DNA from 2 places in the Kitasatospora sp. NPDC059599 genome. Region 2 is predicted to be linked to the other one. Evidence: riboswitches for the same ligand, from Rfam matches in the RefSeq annotation. Region 2 holds a riboswitch; the other holds the start of a gene.

Region 1 (7,599 bases), on a different contig from region 2:
CGGCCCGGTTGACGTTGGTCAGCCCGCGGACCAGCTGCGCGGTGAGGAAGACCAGCACCACCCCGACCAGCGAGAACCCGGCGATCTGCCACATCCCCTCGATGTAGTAGACGTGCTGGACGTGGTGGCCGTCGGTGTAGTCGAACAGCTTGTACCCGCGCCAGTCGGTGTAGGTCGGGAACACCCAGTGGTAGACGGGGTAGAGCGCCATCGCCCAGCCGACCAGCAGGAACGCCAGCGTCATGGTGAAGCTGAAGACGGCCCAGGGGAACATCACCACCTGGTGCAGCGCGGCCTTCCAGCCCGCGCCGTCCGCCAGCCGCGCGGTGATCGCGCCCCAGGCGCCCGGACGGACCGGGCGCACCGGCTTCGGGCCGGGGACGTCCAGGGCCAGCATGCCGCGCGCCCGGGCCCGCTCCAGCCGGCCGAAGCCGCGGCCGGCGGCGGTCAGGCCGGCCAGCACCGGCAGGCCGAGGACGGTGATGAAGGTGCCCAGGCCGAGGCAGAACAGGGTGATCGCGACGGCGAAGCCGGCGATCGCCACCGGCAGGCCGCTGAGCACGTAGCCGATCTCGCGGTAGTAGTGCGCGGAGAACGGCGCCGCCCAGAAGACGGGCGGCCGCTCGGTCCGACGGGCGCGGTCGGCGCGCGGGTCGTCGGCGTGCGGGTCGGCGGCGTGCGGGTCGTCGCCGTATCCGCCCAGGAGGTCCCCCGCGTACTCCAGCGTGCTTCGGCTGCTGCTCATGTCCCGGCCCCCGGCCCTCGTCCTGACGTCGTCCGCGTTCGCTGACGTCGTACAGTCTGGCGGGACCGGTGGGTCGGGGGGCATCCGGAGGCCTGGCGGATCGGGGGTGGGGTTAACCCCCCGCCCGCGGGCCCGCCGGTCGCGGGCCGGCTCGGCGGAGGCCGCTCGCCCGGTTCAGCCGGTCGGACCCGGCCACTCGTCGACGAGCAACGCGTAGCGGTACGAGTCGGACCAGGCGCCGTCCTTGAACCGGTCCTGCCGCGCCCGCCCCTCCAGCCGGAACCCGAGCTTGGTGAGCACCCTGGCGGAGGCCGTGTTGTCCACGTCGACCCGGGCCGCCAGCCGGTGCAGGTCCAGGGTCCGGAAGGCGAAGTCGCAGAGCAGGCCGGTGATCTCGCCCGCGTAGCCGTGGCCCCAGGACGCGCGGCCGAGGACGTAGCCGAGGTGGGCGGAGCGGTACGTCCCGAGCGTGAGCGAGGCGTGCCCGATCGGCGTCGCGTCCTGCGGGTCCTCGGCGTCGGCGAGCCTGGTGACGGCGAGCCGGTAGGTGTCCCGCTCCTCGGCCATCGCCTGCTCCAGGTAGAGCTCGATCTGGTCGGCGCAGGACTCGCGGTCGCAGGGTTCGAAGGGCAGGTGGCGGGTGACCTCCGGGTCGCCGAACAGCGCGTGCAGGGCGTCCACGTCGCCGTCGGTGTGGTGGTACTCGCGGATGGCCAGCCGGGGGCCGACGAGTCGTACGGGGACCATGGCTGCCGACCCTACCGGCCCCCGGCGACTACCGTTCGGACTATGAACGACGAAGACCTGCGGCTCGCCCCGCGCACCAGGGCCGCCGACCTGCTCGCCTGGGCGGCCGATCAGGGCCGCACGCCGGTGGCCGAGGGGCCGCTGCGCGCGGTGCTGGCGCTGCTGGAGCTGGGCGGGAGCAGGATGCACGACGGCTGGCCCGAACTGACCTCCGACGCGGTGGAGCACCTGCTGTACGAGCGGCTCCACCTGTACGTCCAACCCCTGCCCGAGGAGGACCCGCTCGCGTACGGCGACGCCGTCCGGCTGCTGATCGACCACCAGCGGGCGGCCCGGCGGCTCAACGCCAAGCGCCAGGAGCGGCTGCACGCGGAGGCCGAGTGGCAGGGCGAGGTCGCGGCCGGGCTGCTGCGCCGCGCCGACCTGGTGACCTGGCCCCGGCTGTACACACTGCTGCTGCACGCGTACGGGGTCGACGTCGCGGACGGGGCGGCGGTGCGGGACTGGCTGGCCGGTTTCGGGGAGCTCGCCGAGGAGGAACGGCTGGCCGCGTACGAGGCGCTGGCGCCGGCCGGCTGGCTGGACGAGCCGGACGAGCAGGGCTGGGGACCGGGCCGGGTGCTGTCGGTCGGCATGGCCACGGACGGCGCGCGGCGACTGCTGGAGCAGGGCCTGATGCGGCGCAGCTACCGCAACCTGGCCGAGCTGAACGCGCTCGGCCGGCCGATGCCGGACGAACTGACCGGTGACTTCGGGCAGTTCGAGGAAGCGGCGGTCGACGCGGCGCTCGACCTGTTCGGGGTGTGGACGGTGCCGGGGCTGCCGCGGCTGCTGGTGGAGGAGTTCCCGGAGCTGGCGCCGGAGCCGGGCCCGGAGGAGATCGACGCGTACCTGGCGCAGCTGCCCGCGGAGGAGTGAGACGTCGTGACGGAGCCCCCGGTCGTCGCGTACGACCGGGGGCTCCGCACTGCTTCGGGGGCTGCCCGGGGTGCTCCGGGGGCTCCGCGCGCTTCCGGGGCCCCGGCAGAGGGTCCGCTACGGGGTGAGGCCGCGCTGCTGGAGCCAGGGCTCGGGGTCGACCGGGGCGCCGCCGCCGGGGCGGACCTCCAGGTGCAGGTGCGGGCCGGTGACGTTGCCGGTGGCACCGACCTTGCCGATCTGCTGGCCCGAGGTGACCTGGCCGGCGCCCTTGATGATCGAGGAGAGGTGGCAGTACCAGATCTCGGTGCCGTCGGGCAGCGTCTCGACGATCCGGTAGCCGTAGGAGCCGGACCAGCCGGCCGAGGTGATGGTGCCCTGGCCGAGCGCGTACACCGCGGTGCCGGTGTCGGCGGCGAAGTCCAGGCCGGTGTGCACGTTGGCCCAGTAGCGGGCGCTCTGGCCGTAGTGGGCGGAGAGCCGGTAGTCCTTCACCGGCAGGGTGAGGGCGGCGGCGCGCTTGGCCTCGGCCTCCTTGGCGGCGGCCTTGGCCTCGGCTTCCTTGGCGGCGGCCTTGGCCTCGGCCTCCTGCGCGGCCTGCACGCGGGCGCCCTCCTCCGCGGCGGTGCGCTGGCTGTCGGCCTGCTGCTGGATGCGGGCGGCGAGCGCGAGGCCGGGGTCGGCGGAGAGGGCGACCGGGGTCTCGTCCGGGGCCTCGACGGCGGGGGCGGCGGCCGGGGTGGCCGAGGCGAAGCCGGTGGCGCCCAGGGTGGCGGCGACCGCGGTGACGCCGAGCAGCGGGGAGGCGCCGCGGGTCTGACGCGGCATCCGGTGCCGGTTGGTCTCGACCTCGGGGCCGAAGGCCTCGGGCGCGTCCGCGCCGGGGTGGTCGAGGAGCTGGGTACCGGCTGCGGGGCCGGCCGGGTGTGCCGGGGTGTGCGTCGACGCCACGGAGGCGCGCTCCTTTCCTTCCTTCGCGCCTACCGGGTTAGCTGACGGGTTCGGAGCAGGAAGGTCTCCTACGGCCGGGCCGGGGCCCCGCCGATTCACCCCAAGGAACGTGGTTCCCCGGCTCCCTGACCTGCCCGGAGGCCGGCCGACGGGATTAGGCGACGGCGCACGGTGCCGTCTGGGTACGGCGTTGACGACCGCGCTGCGTTATCAAACGTTAATCCTAGGGCGCTCCGATTCCAAGCCATCCGTCCGGGACGACCGCGGAGCGGATGATCGGACGTCAACGAACGACCCCTCATGCGAGCACCCCATCTGAGTACCCCTACTCATGTGCGGTCACACCGGGCGGCCGCATCCTGGCGCCATGAGCGCACCGATGCAGAACCGCACCACGGCCGCGTACTACGTCCAGGCCATCCTCTCCTTCGCCCTGTCGGGCACCGCCGTCGCGGTCGGGATCGCCTACCTGCCGGTCGGCGGGTGGACGCGGGCCTTCCTCGGGATCGGCCTCCTCTACACCGTCACCTCCGCGTTCACCCTGGCGAAGGTGGTCCGGGACCGGCACGAGTCGAACGAGATCGTCAGCCGGGTCGACCAGGCCCGGCTGGACAAGCTGCTCAGCGAGCACGACCCGTTCAGGGTCGAGGGGGCCTGAGGCGGGAGCGCCCGACCTCCTCCCGCGCCCGGACGCTTGACAGCTAAGGCTATTAGCCTTAGCTTTATGGCTATCGGCAGCACCGCCGATGCCCGCGACGGCGGACCGAGGAGGCCCACCATGAACGCCACCGACACCCCCGACACCCAGTACCTGGCCCTGCCCGGCGGGCGCATCGCCTTCGACGACACCCGGCAGGGCGACGGCACCCCCGTCGTCCTGCTCCCCGGCATGCTCGACAGCCGGGCCGCGTACCGGCACCTCCGCCCCCTGCTCGTCGCCGCCGGCCACCGGGTCGTCACCGTGGACCTGCGCGGCTTCGGCGAATCCTCCATCGCCTGGGACGACTACGGCCCGGCCGCCATCGCCGACGACGTCCTCGCCCTCCTCGACCACCTCGGCATCGAACGCGCCGTCCTCGCCGGGAACTCCTACACCGGCGCCACCGTCGTCAAGGCCGCCGGGGACGCGCCCGAGCGGGTCGCCGGAATCGTCCTGATCGACGCCTTCGTCGAGAACCCGCAGCCGGGCGCCCTCATGCGCGGCGCCCTGCGCCTGATGGGCGCGGCAATCGTCCACTGGCCCGCCTTCTGGGGCTTCTACCTGCGCCGGATGGCCTTCCCCGGCGCCAAGCCCGCCGACTTCGACGCGTACGTGAACGGGCTGGTCGCCGCCCTGCGCACCCCCGGCCGCAAGACCGCCACCCGCGGCTACGTCAGCGGGGACTCCGCGCCGGCCGGCTGGACCGCCGCAGTGCGGTGCCCGGCACTCGTGGTCATGGGCAGCAAGGACCCCGACTTCCCGAAGCCCGAACTCGTCGCCGACCGGCAGGTCGCGGCACTCGGCGCGCGGAAGGCGATGATCGAGGGATCCGGGCACTACCCGATGGCCGACGCCCCGCAGGCCACCGCGGACGCCCTGCTGCCCTTCCTCGCCGAACTCGCCTGACCGCCGGCGCCCGACGTTCCCCGCCGGCGCCCGACAGATTCCCCGCCCGACTCCCGTACGGAGAACCCGAAGCCATGCCCCGCGTAGGACTGACCCCCGACCAGGTCGTCGACCACGCCCTCGCCCTCATCGACGAACAGGGCACCGAAGCACTGACCCTGGCCGCGGTCGCCGCCCGCGCCGGGGTCGCCACCCCCTCCCTGTACAAGCACGTCAGCGGCGGCCTCGCCGAACTGCGGCGGATGATCGCCGTCCGGGTCACCGAGGAACTCGCCGACCGCCTCGCGGACGCCGCGGTCGGCCGCAGCGGCGACGACGCCGTGGCCGCCGTCCTGCGCGCCTACCACGCCTACGCCACCGAGCGCCCGCACCGCTACAACGCCCTCCCCCAGGCCCCGCAGCCCGACGACGACCTGGCCCGGGCCGCCACCCGGCTCGTCGGCGTGATCATCGCCGTCCTGCGGGAGTACGGCCTCGACGGCTCCGAGGCGATCCACGCCGCCCGCACCGTCCGCTCCCTCGCCCACGGCTTCGCCTCCCTCACCACCGCCGGCGCCTTCCGGCTCTCCGAGGACCTCGCCACCACCCAGGAGCGCCTCATCACCACCCTGACCACCGGCCTCCGCAGCTGGCCCGCGTAGCAGGCCGGGCAGTCGGGGCGGCCGGCGGCCGGTCCTGATGCCGTACGGGTGGCCGCCGTCGGCGCTGCCGCTGCGTCCGGTGCGCGCGGTGGCGCAGGACGTCCCGGACAACCGGACCCCGGTGCTGGTGCCGGTGCCGGTGCCGGTGCGGCGGCTCGGTCACCCCTCACCGTCCGGGGAAATGGGGTATTAAGAATCAGTGCCCCCCTCCGAGGACGAGAACCGGACACCGGACGAGAACCGGACGCCGGACCGGCGACGGACCCCACTGAGCAGTCCGACCGCCCGCAGTGCGATGCGCTGCGTGCGCCTGCTGCTCGGCTGCGCCGACGCGGCCGAACTGCTGGGCACCGTCCTGGCCGAGGGCCCGGTGTGGATCACCGGCGAGGGTTCCGCGCTCTACCTGCTGGATTCGGCGGGCATGCTCCGGCTGACCGTCTCGCACGGGCTGCCGGACTGGGCGCACGAGCGGTACAGCGTGGTCGATCCGGCCGGTGAGCTGCCCGCCGCGATGGCCCTGCGGCTGCGCCGCCCGTACCTGTTGAGCCCGGAGCACACCAGCGTCGACTACCCGAACCGGAACACCGGCATGGGCACCGGGATGGTCGCCGTGATCACCCTGCCGATGGTCGTGGACGAGCGGCCGGTCGGCGTGCTCGCGCTGGCCCTGGCCCACCGGGGCACCGTCCCCCGCCGTGACCTGGACGTCCTGGAGACGATCGCCGAGGCCTGCGCGCACCGGCTCTCCCACCTGCTGGACCACGCGGACGCCCGGCTCCCGCGGGACGCCCGTTCGCCGCACGGCGTCCGGTTATCCGACGGCCCGGCGCCGGAGGGGGCGGACGCGCTCCCCGCCGGGCTGGCCCACCCGCTGCTGTCACTCGCCGTCCGGTCCGCCGGGCACGGCGCGTTCGAGCGCGACCTGGTCACCGGGGAGAGCTTCTGGGACGCCGCGGCGTTCCGGGTGACCGGCCGGCCGGTGTCCCCGGACGGTGCCGCCCCCGAGCTGGACCGGCTGGTCCATCCGGAGGACCTGCCGGACGTGCAGGCCGCGCTCGCGGAGGCGCTGGCCGCCGGCGGGCGTTACCGGATCGGCTACCGGGTGCTGCGCCACGACGGCGGGGTGGCGCAGGTGGAGGAGTCCGGCGAGGTGATGCTGGACGTGCACGGGCGGCCGGTGCGGATCGCCGGGCTGCTCGCGGACGTCGGGCACCGGGAGCGGCCGCCGGCCGACGAGGGGGCTTCGCCGGGCGCAGCCCGGACGGCGCTGCTGCTGGCGCTCACCCGGGCCCTGTCGCGGGCGGTGACCGTCCGGGACGTCACCACCGCGGTGACCGACATCGTCCGCCCGGCCCTCGGCGCCGCGGGCATCGTCCTCGACCTGGTGGACGAGGGCCGGCTGCTGCCCGTGTCGCACACCGTCTACGGGGGGCCGCGCCGCACCGAGCTCACCCGGCTGGCGGACCTGTCGGAGTCCGTGATGCAGCGTTCGCTGGCCCGTTCCGCCCCGCTGTTCAGCGAGCCCTCCGCCGCCCGCGCCCGGCGGGACCCGCTCGCCCCGGCCGCCTGGGCGGTGCTGCCGCTGGTCGCTTCCGGGCAGCAGGTCGGCTCCTGCCTGATCACCTTCGCCGCCGAGCGGGCGTTCAGCCGCGAGGACCGCACCCTGTACTCGGCCTTCGCCGGCATCCTCGCGCAGTCCCTGGAGCGGGCCCGGCTGTACGACACGCATCACCACCGGGCCACCGAGCTGCAGCGGGCGATGCTGCCGCGCACCCTGCCCCGGTTGCCGGGGGTCGCCAGCGCCGCCCGCTACCTGCCGAGCACCGAGGGGATGCAGATCGGCGGTGACTGGTACGACCTGCTGCGGCTGCCGGACGGCCGGATCGGGCTGGTGATCGGGGACGTCCAGGGGCACAACGCCGAGGCCACCGCCGTGATGGGCCAACTGCGCAGCGGCCTGCGGGCGTACGCGACGGACGGGCACGACCCGG
Region 2 (7,599 bases):
GATGCCGACCATCCACCGACTGGTTCGTACCCTCGTCCAGCAGGGCTATGTCCGCCAGGACACCGCCCGCCGCTACACCCTCGGCCCCCGACTGATCCGCCTCGGCGAGACCGCCGGCCGGCTCCTCGGCAGCTGGGCCCGCCCCTACCTGGCCGAACTCATGGAGGCCACCGGCGAGACCGCCAACCTGGCGGTGCTGGAGGGCGGCGAGGTGGTCTACGTCGGCCAGGTGCAGTCACGCCGCTCGATGCGGATGTTCACCGAGGTCGGCCGGCGGGTGCAGCCGCACTGCACCGGCGTCGGCAAGGCCCTGCTCGCCCAGCTGCCCGAGGAGGAGGCCCGCGCCGTCCTCGGCCCCAACCCGCTGGCGGCGCACACCGAGTACACGGTCACCGACCTGCAGGAGCTGCTGCGCCAGCTCGCCGAGGCACGCGAACGCGGCTACGTGGTCGACGACCAGGAGCAGGAGATCGGCGTCCGCTGCATCGCACTCGCCGTCCCGGGCGCGCCGACGCCCACCGCGCTCTCGGTCTCCGGCCCGGAGGCCCGCATCCGGGCCCTGGAGGAGCAGGCCGGAGCCGCCTCGCTGGTCCCGGTGATGCAGCAGATCGCGACCCGGCTCGGGCAGGTCCTCGCCCCCTGACGCCCCCTCAACCCGCCTGCATTCCACGCCGATCCGGGACAGCCGTGGATCCGGACAGCCGTGGATCCCCGCAGCCGCCGGTGTCCTCCGTTCGGGCGCACGACGGGCGGGTTGCCACTCTCGCCCGACGGCGGCTCGGCCACCCTGGTGCGGACGCGGCCCGCGACGGCGCGGGCTGCCGGAGCACGGGAGCAGGGTGAGCGGCATGGAGCACCGGGAAGTGCGCGGCAGCACACGGAGCGGCGTGAGGAAGCGGAGGTCCGGCACTGCCGGACTGGTCGCGGCGGTGACGGCGGGCTGCGCGGTGGCCGTCCTGGGCTCCGGCCCGTCCTGGGCGCTGCAGCAGCGGCCGGAGCCGCGGCCCGCGGTCGACGTCGCGGCGCCGGGCACGTCCGGGGTGTCCACCCTGCCGGCCCTGGTCCCGGCGCCGGGCGCGCCCGAGGCGTCCACCCTGCCGGCCGTGGTCGCCGCGCCGTCCCACTCCCACCTGGAGGTGGTCCGGCTCGACCCGGATCCGGCGGTGCCCGGCGGCACGACGACGATCCACGCCTTCGTCGCCGACTACGGCCCGGACACCACCGCGTCCCCGTTCACGGTCACCGTCACCCTTCCGGAAGGGGTGACCGCGGAGGGCCCGTACTTCCCCGAGGACTGCCAGGTCGTGGCGCTCGGCCGGCAGGTCAGCTGCGTGTTCGGTCCCGGCCTGAAGGAGGGGCGCAGCGCGACGGCCCTCGTCCCGGTCCGGCTCTCCCCCGCTGTGCCGCTCGGGCTCCTGGAGGGCGGGTCGGTCGCGGTGCGCAGCGCGGACGACCCGTTCGGGAAGAACCACCGGCAGCCGTACGAGATCAAGGTCGTCGAGACGTCCGGCGACGCCTGAGCCGCGGTGTCCCACCGGGCACCGGGCGCCGGCGAGCGGCTGCCGGCCTCCGGCGCCCGGTGGGACGGTCCTACGGGTTACCCGTCAGCGGTAGACGCGGACGTAGTCCGCCGCCATGGTGATCGGGGCGGTGCCCTGCGGCGCGGGGTGGTACTGCCCCGCGCTCAGGGAGAGGTTGAGGATCAGGTACGCCGACCAGTTGGCGCCGACGCCCTTGCCGTCCGAGAAGACCTTGACGCCGTTGACGTACCAGTCCACCGAGTTGGCGCCGTAGTAGGTACCGATGGTGACCCACTGGTCCTTCGCGATCGCGCTCGCGTCGGTGTAGTACGTGCCGTTGCCGGGGTTGACGTGGTTGGTCAGCTCCAGCAGGTTCGGGTTGTCGGGGTGGTACTCGAAGGAGTCGACCTCCCCGTTGCCGTTCTTCCAGGTCCACAGGGCCGGCCAGGCGCCGGTGCCGGCGGGCAGCTTGACCCGGGTCTCGGCGTAGTCGCCGGTCTTGACCTGGAAGCCCTCGCTGGAGCCCTCGGTGGTCAGGAAGCCGGTGTTCCAGGACTGCTTGCCGTTCTCCAGGGCCGGGCCGCCGGGGGTGGCGGTGAAGGTGGCGACCCCGTTGGCGACGCTGACGTTGTTCTTGTTCAGCCAGTCCAGCTTGTTGTCGTCCGGGTTGTGGTTCCCGTACTTGTAGGCGGTGCTCTTGTCGCCGACCCAGCGCTGGCCCCAGGAGATCGAGCCGTTGAACTCGTCGGACCAGGTCAGCGACTTGCCGGCGACCGGGGACGACGGGGCCGGGGACGACGGGGCCGGGGACGACGGGGCCGAGGTGGACGGTGCCGGGGCGGTCGGGGTGGCGGTGGCGCTCGGAGTGGGGGTGGCGCTCGGGGAAGGGGCGGCCGTCGGCTTCGGGGTGGCCGTCGGCGCCGGGGTCGGCGCGGTGGTGCCGGTGGCCGAGACCACCAGCTGCTGCGCGGGCAGGTTGTGCCAGGCACCGGCCACGTCCTGCCAGAAGCCGAACTGGCTGTACGTGCCGGCGGGCAGGGTGCGGGCGCCGCTGGTGAAGTTCACGCCGCTCGGGCAGATCTGCACGTTGGAGGCGTTGCCGGGGAAGTCCAGGTTGGTGCCGCCCGCGTCGCGCACACCCACCCCCACCGTCTTCGCGGTGAAGCAGGCCGAGGAGTGCAGGCTCAACGAGGCGGTGGAGGCCTTGCCCGCGACCATGGCGGCGGGGGCGAGGCGGTCCTGGGTGACGGTCGGCGCGGTGGCGGCCTGGGCACCGGCGACGGACGGCAGTCCGAGCAGGCCGGCGCCGCTGATCGCGAGCGCCCCGGTGGCGGCGAAGGCGGCGTTGCGACCGCGGCGGGAGGGACGGGCGTGGCGCGGCGCGCTGCGCCGGGCGGCAGGCTGGGGCATGGGCGACCTCTGCGACGCCTGCGAGGTGAGCTGTCGGGTTCGGGCTGCAGTTGCCCGGCCGCCCGTGGCGCGGCTTCACCCCTAGCCTCGACCCGTGTGCGCGAGCGCACGGGCCGGGCGCCGACCTTGGTTCCCCCGCTCCCGTCCGCTGTGGTGCTCGGTGACCCGCCGGCGGGTGGACGGGACTCGGCGTCCCGGCGGCGGGGTCCGCGACGGCGGACGACCGTTGCAGGCTAGGCAGGCCGTACGTGAACGGACAACTCCCCCGGGCCGGTTGTCGCGCAGGTCACAGCGGTGTCGATCAACGACGCTGCGTGGCGGCCGAGTTGATCAATATTCCTGCCCGGCGGGATGATCCGCAGATGACCTGCGGGGCGCCCGGCCCGACGCCGGGGGCGGGGCGGCTCGGACAGGGCGGCTCGGACGGGCCGGTCGGGCGAGCTGGGCGCCGACTCGGGTGTGGCGCCCGGCGCCCGGGTGAGCTCCGAGCCCCGGCCCCCGGGCCCCGGACCCCGGGCCCCGGCCGGCGGCGCGTCGGTGATCCCGACCGCGGCAAAGATCTGACCGAGTGCACCCGGTCGGATAAATTGGAGTTCCGAGATGTTCCGCCGTGCACAAGACCGCCTCCACCACGAAACGAGGAGCCGCCCCACCATGACCGCGTCCCCGCCCGCCTTCGCCGGCCGTACCTACGTCTTCCGGGCCGACACCGGCGCGGCCTTCCGCAACACCTACTCGGCCGACGGCACGCGGCTGCGCTGGGAGGGTCTCGGCGAGTCCGCGGGCCAGTGGGAGGACGTGCGGCTGCACGTCGCCGAGGTCGCACCGGAGATCTACTTCGTCAGCTGGACGGAGCAGAGCGGGATCACCGTCAGCCACGTGATGGACCTCAACAAGCTGACGGTGCGGGCCTTCTGGACCTTCGAGGGCGAGGGCGGCCGGGTCGGGCAGTTGCACACCGGGACGCTGGAGCGGGTGGCCTGAGCCGCGCGACGACCGCGTGACGACCGAACCCCCGGAGCCCATGGGCTCCGGGGGTTCGGGGGTTCGGTGGTTCGGCGGTTCGGCGGTTCGGCGGTTCGGCCGTCAGGCGGTCGGGTTCGGCACCCTGAGGTGCTGGGACAGCCACTCCAGCGAGGACGGCAGCAGCGCGCTCCAGGTCTCGAAGTTGTGGCCGCCGTTCTCGAGCATGCTGTAGGAGACCTTCATCGGGCTCCGCACCGACTCGACGAAGGCCTCGGTCTCCCGCCGGTAGTCGCCGTCGCCCCGCTTGGTGCCGGCCAGCAGCACGGACACGTTCGGCTGCGGCAGGTTCTTCAGCCGCCACATCAGGTTGGCCTCGTCGCGGCGCTGCTTGCTGCCGCCGAACAGGTCACCGGTGGTCGGGTCGTCGGCGGCGTCGTAGTAGGCGGAGAGTGCGACGGCCGTCGGGAAGACGTCCGGGTGGCGCATGGCCAGCTTGAGCGCGCAGTAGCCGCCGGTCGAGTTGCCCATGAAGGCCCAGGCCTGCGGGTCGGAGGAGACCCGGAAGCTGGCCTGGATCGCCGAGGGCACGTCCTTGGTGAAGTACGTGTCGGACTGCGGCCCGTTCGGGACGTCCTCGCACTCGGTGTCCTGCGGCAGAGCGGGCGAGGGGCGCACCAGGACCATGACGGTCGGCTGCATCCGGCCCTCCTGCAGCAGCTTGAGCGCCGCACCCGGGTAGTTGAACCGGGTGATCAGGTTCTCGGCGATCCCGGGGAAGCCGGTGCTGACGATCACGGCGGGGAACTGCTTCTGCGCGTACTCCGGCTGGAAGTACTGCGGGGGCAGGTAGACGTAGCCCTCGGTGGAGAGCCGGCTGACCGCGCCGTCGATCCGGACCTTGCGGATCTCGCCCGACTGGCCGGGCTCGCGACCCATCGCGCCGCCGCCCTTGACCGAGGCGTGGCCGATCGTCTCCACCAGGAGCCGTCCGGAGGCGTCCGCCTTGTTGTGGATCACCACCGGGCCGGTGTCCCCGGTGCCCAGCAGGTCGTCCCAACTGCTGTAGAAGGCGAAGTAGCTGTTCGCCACCAGCCCGAGCGCCGCGAGGACGGCGAGCTGGGAGGCGAGCAGCGCACCGATCCGGCCCAACACCGCCTGCCAGGTCTTCCCCGCCAGTCTCGGCCAAAGCCAGACCGTTCCCCCCATCACCACGACGGCGATCAATACGGTCAGCGCCAGCACCTTGTGGCTCGTCAGACCCATGTCCTACTTGCTCCCACGCCTCGAACTCCAGCCCCCTCCGCTGGGGACATCCGAGGAGTCGACCCCGGTTCCCCCCACCGGGGCGCGAAGATCAACCCTAACGCCAGCTGGGAGCCCGCTGATGACAGCTGGGAGGTCACGGGGAGCGGATGCCCGGTTTCGGGTGACAGAGTTCAACCGACAGATTTCAGCTGACAAATTTCGACATCTGTCATCTGTCATCCGCCGGCTGAAGCACGCACACCGAACTCCTCCGCCCCAGGACCCGTCCCCGCCCACCGGCGACCCGAGGACGGACGAGCCGCCGACCGTCGACCGCCACCCGCCGGGCTCAGGACAGGCGCTCCCAGAGCCGTAGCCCCGCCGTGAGTTCACGCATGCAGCGGGCGCCCAGGTCGCGCGGGGAGCCCGGTCCGGTGGCGGGGGCGCCGGAGGCGGCCCACTGTTCCAGGGCGACCCGGATCGCCGCGGTCGCGGCGGCGGCGGCCAGCCGGATCTCCAGCGGATCCGCGCCCGCGGGGCACCGCTCGGCGAGGACGGCGCGCAGCCGCACCTCCGAGTCGGCGTGGACACGCTGCCAGGTTCCTTCCAGCTGCGGGTCTCGCAGCAGGCTGCGGGTCCACCGCATCATCTCGGCCCCCGCCTCGTCGGCCGGCGTCAGCGATGCGACCGCCGCGCTCTCCAGCGCCTCGCGCAGCGGCAGGTCGGCCGGACTGTCGGCGAGCCGCTCGACCCACTGCCGCCCGCCCGCCGCGAGCAGCGGGGCGACGGCGTCCTCCTTGACGGAGAAGTACCGGTAGAAGGTCCGCAGCGAGATGCCTGCGGCGAGGGCGATCTCCTCGGCGGTGGTGGCCTCCGCGCCCTTCTCGGCGAAGAGCGCGGCGGCGGTGCGGGCGATCTCCAGCCGGGTGGCGTCACGGCGGCGCTGGTTCAGGGTCGGGCGTCCGGTCACGGGGTCAGCCTACGCGGGGTGGTGCCACAGTGGCACGCTGCGCATGAGTGGCACGACAAGACTTATTGGCACAACGTGCCACATGGGCGTACCGTGCCTCCCGAGGTCGAGAGACCACGCACGAACGAACGGAGTACCACCATGGAGCGCTTCAGCGGGCGGAACGTCCTGATCACCGGCGGCGGCTCGGGCATCGGCCGGGCCACCGTGCACCGGATCCTCGCCGAGGGCGGGAAGGTCGTCGCCGTCGACGTCAACGAGGACGGCCTGAAGGAGACCCTCGACCGCGCAACCGCCGACGGCACCGCGGAGCGCCTGACCGTCCGGGTCCTGGACATCTCCGACGAGGCCGCCGTCGTCGCGGGCGTCGCCGGTGCGATCGCCGACCTGGGCGGACTCGACGTCCTGGTCAACGCGGCCGGCATCCTGCGGTCCTCGCACACCCACGGGACCACCCTGGAGTTCTGGAACAAGCTCCTCGCGGTGAACCTGACCGGCACCTTCCTGATGACCCGCGAGGCGCTCCCCGCGCTCCTCGCCGGCGGCAACGGCGTGGTCGTCAACTTCAGCTCCACCTCCGCGAGCTTCGCCCACCCCTACATGGCCGCGTACGCCGCGACCAAGGGCGGCATCCAGTCCTTCACCCACGCCATCGCCTCGGAGTACTCCCGACAGGGCCTGCGCGCGGTCTGCGTGGCGCCGGGCAGCATCGACAGCGGCATGACCAACGATCCCGGTCTCCCCGCCGACGCCGACCTCGGCCTGCTCGCCAAGCTCTCCCCCGCCCTCGGCCAGGGCTTCGCGGGCCCGGAGACGGTGGCCGGCGTGATCGCCATGCTCGCCTCCGACGACGGCGCCTTCGTCACCGGCACCGAGCTGCGCATCGACGGCGGCACCCACATGTGACCGCCCGTCGCGGCCCGCAACGCCGGGGCCCGTGCCGTCCCCCGTTACGGCACAGGCCCCGGTACGGCAAGGGCCGCGTACGGCACAGGCCGCGCAGGGCACGGGCCGCGTACGGCACAGGCCGCGCAGGGCACGGTCCCGGCCGCGTCACTCAGCGGAGGGGCTTGGACAGGACGACCTCCCGTGCGGCTTCCCCCGCGGACACGACCGGGGCGAAGCCGTGGCGGCGGTACAGGGCGAACGCGGGGGTGTTGCCGGGGAGCACGGCGAGACGGAGGGTGGTGCCGCCGGTGACGCGGGCCCAGCGCTCGACCTCCTCGATCAGGCGGTCCGCGACACCCCGGCCGCGCGCCTTCGGGGCGACCCACAGCGAGCGCAACTCCCGTACGCCGTCGGGAGATCCGCGCAGGCCGCCGACGAGGCCGACGGGGTCCTCGTCCAGGAAGGCGGCGACGTGATGGGCACCCGGGAGGTGGAGGCGGTCGCGCCAGCGCTGCTCACCACCCCGGTGCCATTCGGCGAGCCCGTGTGTGAAGGCGTTCGGCGCCTCGGTCAGGGCGGCGAGGCGCAGGTCGCGCCAGA

Evidence for each region. A riboswitch is a leader RNA that binds a small molecule or an ion and turns the genes downstream of it on or off. The one in region 2 is predicted to bind cyclic di-AMP.
Region 1: linked by a shared signal. The riboswitch ahead of ACFV04_RS27690 (M23 family metallopeptidase) and the one ahead of ACFV04_RS17935 (hypothetical protein) in region 2 are both predicted to bind cyclic di-AMP.

The regions. Positions count from the first base shown of each region.
Region 1 is NZ_JBHWCL010000092.1:11,369-18,967, forward strand. It holds gene ACFV04_RS27675 (sensor domain-containing protein) at 1-745, opposite strand, end outside; gene ACFV04_RS27680 (GNAT family N-acetyltransferase) at 920-1,492, opposite strand; gene ACFV04_RS27685 (hypothetical protein) at 1,535-2,410, shown strand; gene ACFV04_RS27690 (M23 family metallopeptidase) at 2,528-3,361, opposite strand; cyclic di-AMP (ydaO/yuaA leader) riboswitch at 3,374-3,532, opposite strand; gene ACFV04_RS27695 (YiaA/YiaB family inner membrane protein) at 3,729-4,019, shown strand; gene ACFV04_RS27700 (alpha/beta fold hydrolase) at 4,140-4,967, shown strand; gene ACFV04_RS27705 (TetR/AcrR family transcriptional regulator) at 5,042-5,608, shown strand; gene ACFV04_RS27710 (SpoIIE family protein phosphatase) at 5,808-7,599, shown strand, end outside.
Region 2 is NZ_JBHWCL010000045.1:36,458-44,056, forward strand. It holds gene ACFV04_RS17925 (IclR family transcriptional regulator) at 1-643, shown strand, start outside; gene ACFV04_RS17930 (hypothetical protein) at 888-1,520, shown strand; gene ACFV04_RS17935 (hypothetical protein) at 1,605-2,930, opposite strand; cyclic di-AMP (ydaO/yuaA leader) riboswitch at 2,933-3,096, opposite strand; gene ACFV04_RS17940 (MoaF N-terminal domain-containing protein) at 3,585-3,914, shown strand; gene ACFV04_RS17945 (alpha/beta hydrolase) at 4,017-5,159, opposite strand; gene ACFV04_RS17950 (TetR family transcriptional regulator) at 5,491-6,111, opposite strand; gene ACFV04_RS17955 (SDR family NAD(P)-dependent oxidoreductase) at 6,253-7,017, shown strand; gene ACFV04_RS17960 (GNAT family N-acetyltransferase) at 7,169-7,599, opposite strand, start outside.